3 regions of the Pseudomonas cavernicola genome follow, and region 1 is predicted to be linked to each of the others. Evidence: predicted binding sites of a transcription regulator. Region 1 holds the regulator's gene; each other region holds the start of a gene.

The links. Region 1 encodes FliA, which starts transcription of late flagellar genes. Its sites were predicted from a motif close to CTAAAGTTTNNNNNNNNNNNGCCGNTAA; they were not measured.
Region 2: a site for FliA is predicted at 861-888, ahead of D3879_RS13900 (methyl-accepting chemotaxis protein). Genes of this name have one in related genera too.
Region 3: a site for FliA is predicted at 1,445-1,472, ahead of D3879_RS19515 (methyl-accepting chemotaxis protein). Genes of this name have one in related genera too.

The regions. Positions count from the first base shown of each region.
Region 1 covers NZ_QYUR01000006.1:287,381-289,580, reverse strand. Annotated here, with positions in the region: gene fleN (flagellar synthesis regulator FleN) at 1-613, shown strand, start outside; gene fliA (RNA polymerase sigma factor FliA) at 610-1,356, shown strand; gene D3879_RS17405 (chemotaxis response regulator CheY) at 1,442-1,816, shown strand; gene D3879_RS17400 (protein phosphatase CheZ) at 1,836-2,200, shown strand, end outside.
Region 2 covers NZ_QYUR01000002.1:2,923,113-2,925,312, reverse strand. Annotated here, with positions in the region: gene D3879_RS13900 (methyl-accepting chemotaxis protein) at 1-764, opposite strand, end outside; gene D3879_RS13895 (helicase HerA-like domain-containing protein) at 905-2,200, shown strand, end outside.
Region 3 covers NZ_QYUR01000006.1:722,497-724,696, forward strand. Annotated here, with positions in the region: gene D3879_RS19515 (methyl-accepting chemotaxis protein) at 1-1,311, opposite strand, end outside; gene D3879_RS19520 (LysR family transcriptional regulator) at 1,653-2,200, shown strand, end outside.

The DNA.
Region 1 (2,200 bases):
CGATGTGTTGCTGCAAGGGCCGGGCGGTATTCGCGTAGTGCCGGCAGCCTCGGGCACGCAGAGCATGGTGCACCTCACGCCGATGCAGCATGCCGGGTTGATCCAGGCATTCAGCGAGATCAGTGACAACCTCGACGTGCTGGTGATCGATACCGCCGCCGGGATTGGCGATGCGGTGGTCAGCTTCGTGCGTGCCGCCCAGGAAGTCATAGTGGTCGTGTGCGATGAGCCGACCTCGATCACGGACGCCTACGCGCTGATCAAACTGCTCAATCGCGACCACGGTATGAGCCGTTTTCGCGTGCTGGCCAACATGGCACATAGCCCGCAAGAGGGCCGTAATCTCTTCGCCAAGCTGACCAAAGTGACTGATCGGTTCCTCGACGTGGCGCTGCAGTACGTTGGCGCTGTGCCCTACGATGAGTCAGTCCGCAAGGCTGTGCAGAAACAACGCGCGGTCTACGAAGCTTTCCCGCGCTCGAAGTGCTCGCTGGCGTTCAAAGCGATAGCTCAGAAAGTCGATACCTGGCCATTGCCGGCCAACCCACGCGGGCATCTGGAATTTTTCGTCGAGCGCCTGGTGCAGCAACCGATCGCTGATCCGGCCGTATGACAGCAGCCAATGGACTTCGTATGTACAGCAAGGCACAGGCGCAGGATTCCCAGCACCAGTTGATCGAGCGCTATGCACCGCTGGTCAAACGCATCGCCTACCACTTGCTGGCCCGTTTGCCAGCCGGCGTTCAGGTGGAAGATCTGATCCAGGCCGGCATGATTGGCCTGCTCGAAGCTTCGAAAAAATACGACTCCAGTAAAGGTGCCAGCTTCGAAACCTTTGCCGGGATTCGCATCCGTGGCTCCATGCTGGATGAGGTGCGCAAGGGGGACTGGGCGCCGCGCTCGGTGCACCGCAATAGCCGGATGGTCAGTGACGCGATCAGAAAAATTGAGGCCAGAACAGGCCGAGACGCTAAAGATCAAGAAGTTGCGGCCGAACTCCAATTGAGTCTCGAGGATTACTACGGCATTCTTGGCGACACTTTGGGCAGCCGCTTGTTCAGTTTCGACGACCTGTTACAGGACGGAGAGCATGCCGGTCTGCGTGAAGACGCCGGTATTACCCACGTCGAGCCTTCGCGCGATCTGGAAGATGAACGCTTCCAGTCGGCGCTGGCGGCTGCCATCGCCAACCTGCCGGAGCGCGAGCAGTTGGTGTTGTCGCTGTATTACGACGAAGAACTGAATCTCAAGGAAATTGGCGAAGTGCTGGGGGTCAGCGAGTCGCGGGTCAGCCAGTTACATAGCCAGTGTGCCGCTCGTTTGCGTGCACGCCTGAGCGAGTGGCGCGCGAGCTGAGCGGTACTGCCAGTTTCACGATTGAACGGCGTATTCAGGTGCTGAATACGTTTAGGACTGTACGGAGGTCGACTTGGACAAGAACATGAAAATCCTCATCGTTGACGACTTCTCAACGATGCGACGGATCATCAAGAACCTCTTGCGTGACTTGGGATTCACCAATACCGCTGAGGCCGATGATGGCACCACTGCACTGCCGATGTTGCAAAGCGGCAGCTTCGACTTTCTAGTCACCGACTGGAATATGCCCGGTATGACCGGCATCGATTTGTTGCGCGCGGTGCGGGCTGATGAGCGTTTGAAACAGTTGCCGGTGTTGATGGTGACTGCTGAAGCCAAACGCGACCAAATTATCGAAGCGGCGCAAGCCGGGGTGAATGGTTATGTGGTTAAACCGTTCACGGCCCAAGTGCTGAAAGAAAAGATCGAAAAGATCTTCGAGCGGGTTAACGGCTGATGCCTGCCGTGGGGGCACTATGGAGCATAACGATCTATCAATGGGTGACCTTGAGTCGACCCTGAAGTCCCATGCCCGTGAGCTGGTCGATAGCCTGGAAAAAGGCAATTTCGGCGATGCGGTGCAACTTATCCATGAACTCAACAAGGCACGTGATCGCGGTCTGTACCACGAAGTGGGCAAGCTGACGCGCGAGTTGCACAACGCCATCGTCAATTTTCAGCTCGATCCGCGGGTGCCTTATGCGCAGGAGGTCTCGCAGATCACCGATGCCACCGAGCGGCTGAACTACGTGGTGACGATGACCGAGAAAGCGGCCAATCGCACCATGGACCTGGTCGAACAGAGCGCGCCGCTGGTCAATGATCTGAGTGGCGAAGCACA
Region 2 (2,200 bases), on a different contig from region 1:
CCGATGTACCAGTTCACTGAAGGCAGGCCCTTGATCGGGGCGAAGGTGAGGATGCGGGTCTCGCCGTTCTGCTCGGTCTCGCTGAGCTCGGAGCTGATCCGTGGCGTGTCCTTGGGGAACACGTCCTTCAAGCTTTTCATCACCAGGCTCTTGTCCGGGTGCACCAGGATTTTGCCGTCAGCGCTGGCTAGGAAGGCATAGCCCAGGCCGTTGAAGTCCAGCGAGTTGATGATCTGCACCAGGGTCTGCAGGCTCAGGTCGCCGCCGACTACGCCAGCAGATTTGGCGGGGGTCGCGATGGTGATGATCAGCTCGCTGGTGGCGGCGTCGATATAGGGTTCGGTCAGCGTCGAGCCGCCGGCACTCATGGCGTCCTTGTACCAAGGCCGACTGCGGGGGTCGTAGCCATCCGGCATGGCGCTGTCCGGGCGCATGGTAAAACTGCCGTCCGCGCTGCCCAGGTAGGTGAAGGCGAAGGTCGAGGTCAGCGCTTTCTGCTCGAGCAGGCGGCTTACATGGTCCGGTGCGTTGTCACTGGCGATCGACTGGGCCGCGCTTTCCACCAGCAGGATGCGCCCGGACAGCCAGTTCTGGATATTGCCCGCGGTGACGTCACCCATCTCGTGCAGGTAGTTTCCCAGGTCGTCACGGATCGCATTGCGCTGCAGGTAGTCGTTATACAAGGTGAATAGCGAAAAGGCGGCGATGACCACCAGGGAGGCAGCGATCAGGATCTTGTGGCTGAATTTCAAGCTTTTTGTCATGGTTTTCTTGCGTCCAGGAAGGTCAGGCTCCAGTCTTAATCCGCTGCTTGCCGCCAAGGCGGAAGCATCCTGCTGGACGCAGCGGGGTCGCCTCCTGTGTCGGCAGCAACCCCACAAAGCTTTAACCCAGGGAGGGCAAGATGCCCGTAGCTAACCAATTCGTTCTCGGAGCTGATCCCTCCGGTCAGCCTGTCGGCCAGGCACTGCGCCTGGCCAACCGCCATGGCCTGATCGCGGGCGCCACCGGCACCGGTAAAACGGTGACCTTGCAGCGCCTGGTCGAGACCTTCAGTGATGCCGGGGTGGCGGTGTTCGCCGCGGATATCAAAGGCGACCTCTGCGGTCTCGGCGCCGTCGGCAATCCGCAGGGCAAGGTGGCGGAGCGTATCGCCGGGATGCCTTGGCTCAATCACCGCCCGCAGGCTTATCCGCTGACTCTGTGGGATATCCATGGGCAAAGCGGCCATCCGCTGCGCACCACGTTGAGTGAGATGGGCCCGCTGCTGCTGAGCAATCTGCTGGAACTCACCGACAGTCAGCAGGCCGCGCTGTATGCCACGTTTCAGGTGGCGGATCGCGAAGGTTTGTTGCTGCTCGATCTGAAAGACCTGAAGGCCCTGCTCAACCACCTGAAAGATCATCCCGAATTGCTTGGTGAGGATGGCGCGTTATTCACCGGCGGCTCAAGCCAGGCGCTTTTGCGTCGTCTGGCGACCCTTGAGCAGCAGGGCGCCGAAGCCTTGTTCGGTGAGCCGGCTTTGCAGTTGGAAGATATTCTCCAACCTGATGCCGATGGCCGTGGGCGTATTCATTTGATGGATGCCAGCCGGTTGGTACATGAGGCGCCAAAGGTTTACGCGACTTTCCTGTTGTGGCTGCTGGCCGAACTGTTCGAGCAACTGCCTGAGCGCGGTGATACGGATAAGCCGGTGTTGGCGCTGTTCTTCGACGAAGCACACCTGCTTTTTGCTGGCACGCCGAAGGCGTTGCAGGAGCGCTTGGAGCAAGTGGTACGACTGATCCGCTCGAAAGGCGTCGGCGTCTATTTCGTGACTCAATCGCCGAGTGACTTGCCAGACGATGTGCTGGCGCAGCTCGGTTTGCGCATTCAGCATGGTTTGCGCGCCTTTACGGCCAAAGAGCAGAAGTCCTTGCGTGCGGTAGCCGATGGTTTCCGGGCCAATCCGGCATTCGATACGCTGACGGTACTCACCGAGCTAGGCATTGGCGAAGCGTTGGTCAGCACCATGGAAGAGAAGGGTACGCCGGCGATGGTGCAGCGGGTGGCCATCGCACCGCCGCAGTCACGCATCGGCCCGCTCAGTGAGGCTGAGCGCGTGGCCTTGGTCCGGCAGTCGCCACAAGCCGGGCGCTACGATAAGCCGATTGATCGTGAGTCCGCTTACGAGCTGCTGGCGGCGCGCGCGGCATTGCCT
Region 3 (2,200 bases), 440 kb from region 1:
CGACTGGATCTCGCGGACCATCTGTTCGATGTCGTAAGTCGCCACCGCAGTCTGATCCGCCAGCCGACGAACTTCGGTCGCCACCACGGCGAAGCCACGGCCGTACTCACCGGCCTTTTCCGCCTCGATGGCGGCATTGAGCGAGAGCAGGTTGGTCTGATCCGCCACCTTGACGATGGTGGTCACCACCTGGTTGATGTTGCCCGCCTTCTCGTTGAGGATCGCCAGCTTGGCGTTGACCAGCTCGGCGGCGCCCATCACATGGTTCATGGTGTCTTCCATCCGTGCCAGCCCGAGCTGACCGGAGCCCGCCAGCGCGGACGCCTGTTCCGCCGAGTAGGAAACCTCGGTCATGGTCCGCACCAGATCACGAGAGGTGGCCGCGATCTCGCGCGAGGTAGCGCCAATTTCCGTGGTGGTAGCGGCAGTTTCGCTGGCTGTCGCCTGCTGCTGCTTGGAGGTCGCGGCGATTTCAGTGACCGAAGTGGTGACTTGAATGGCCGAGCGCTGCGACTGGGAAACCAGCCCGGCCAGCTCCGTCACCATGGCATTGAAGCCAGTTTCGATGACACCGAATTCATCCTTGCGCGCCAGCGCCAGCCGCGAGCTCAGGTCGCCGCTGCGCATGACGCCGAGGATCTCGACGATGTGCTGCATGGGAGCCATGATCGCGCGCATCAACAGCAAGCCACAGATGGCGGCGGCGATTACCGCGAGCAGCAAGGTAATACCCATGCCGAGCTTTGCCGCTGCCACGGAAGAGACGATATCAGCAGTGGCACTGTCCACTGCCCGCTTGTTCCGCTCCAGCAGCTTATTCAGCAACTCCCGACCGTGCTGCCAGTCCGGCAGCAACTTTTCCTTCAGCTGGAGGCGCGCCTGCTCCGGTTGTTTCTGCACATACAAATCCAGCACGGCACTATGGAGTTGGTTGTACTCCTGCTGATGCTCTTGAAACTCTGCAAAGAGTGCACGATCGCTCTCTTCAAAGATGGTTTGCTCGTATTTGTCCAGCAACTCGACAACCTGCTCATCGTAGTTGCGGAACTGTTCAAGCTCCGCCTGACTGAGTGCCTTGCCGTCGTTCAGGCCAATCAACTGCTGGGTCAGCAACAGCTCCTCCGCCCAGATTCCACGGATCATGGAGCTGTAATAAAAGCCGGGCATGCCGTCGTCGTGAACCTGATCGGCACCCTTTCCTATGATCAACAGGCGGAAGTAGGACGACACGAACATCAACAACATGATGGCGATGATCACCGCAAAGCTCGCCAGGATGCGTTGGCGGAGGGTCCAGTTGTTCAAAATCATTCCCCTAGGGACTAGCCGTGCAGATGGTCTTATTCGGCGCCAGCAGCACAGTGCCGGGCCCGGCGACTGTAAAGGCCAGCCACCAAGCTCCGCAAGCACTCCAGCTCAGCAGCAGGCTTTATATATCAACGGATTATCGCCACCAACGGACAAAGCCTTTGGCTATGTCTGAGTTAGCTGTTGCAAGGCGCGCATCGAAACAGCGCAGAGCCTGTAGAAGAGCTGCCGTCTAGCCATCTAAATAAAAGATACAAATCATCAATAATCTATAAAACTCATTAAAATTACCCCCTCAAGAGCCATTGCCAGCGGCTTTCGCACCAGACCATGAAGATCAAACCATGATGACCCTGCGCCAGATCCGCCATTTCATTGCAGTTGCCGAAACCGGCTCGATTTCCGCGGCAGCCCAGGCGGTGTTTATCTCGCAATCGACTCTGACCCTGGCGATCCAGCAACTGGAGCAGGAGATCGGCGTCAGCCTGTTCAATCGCCACGCCAAGGGCATGACCCTGACCCACCAGGGCCACCAGTTTCTGCGCCAGGCGCACCTGATTCTGGCCACGGTGGATAATGCCAAACGCAGCCTGCAACAGAGCACCGACCAGGTTGCCGGCCAACTGACTATTGGCGTGACCAGCCTGGTCGCCGGCTATTACCTGGCGGACTTGCTTACCCGCTTCCAGCGCGCCTACCCCAACGTGGAAATCCGCGTGATGGAAGACGAGCGCCCGTATATCGAACACTTGCTGGTGAGCGGCGAGATCGACGTCGGCGTGCTGATCCTCTCTAACCTGGAAGACCGCCACGCCCTGCAAACCGAAGTGCTGACCCACTCGCCGCTGCGCCTCTGGCTGCCACCGCAGCATCCGCTGCTGGAGCACGACAG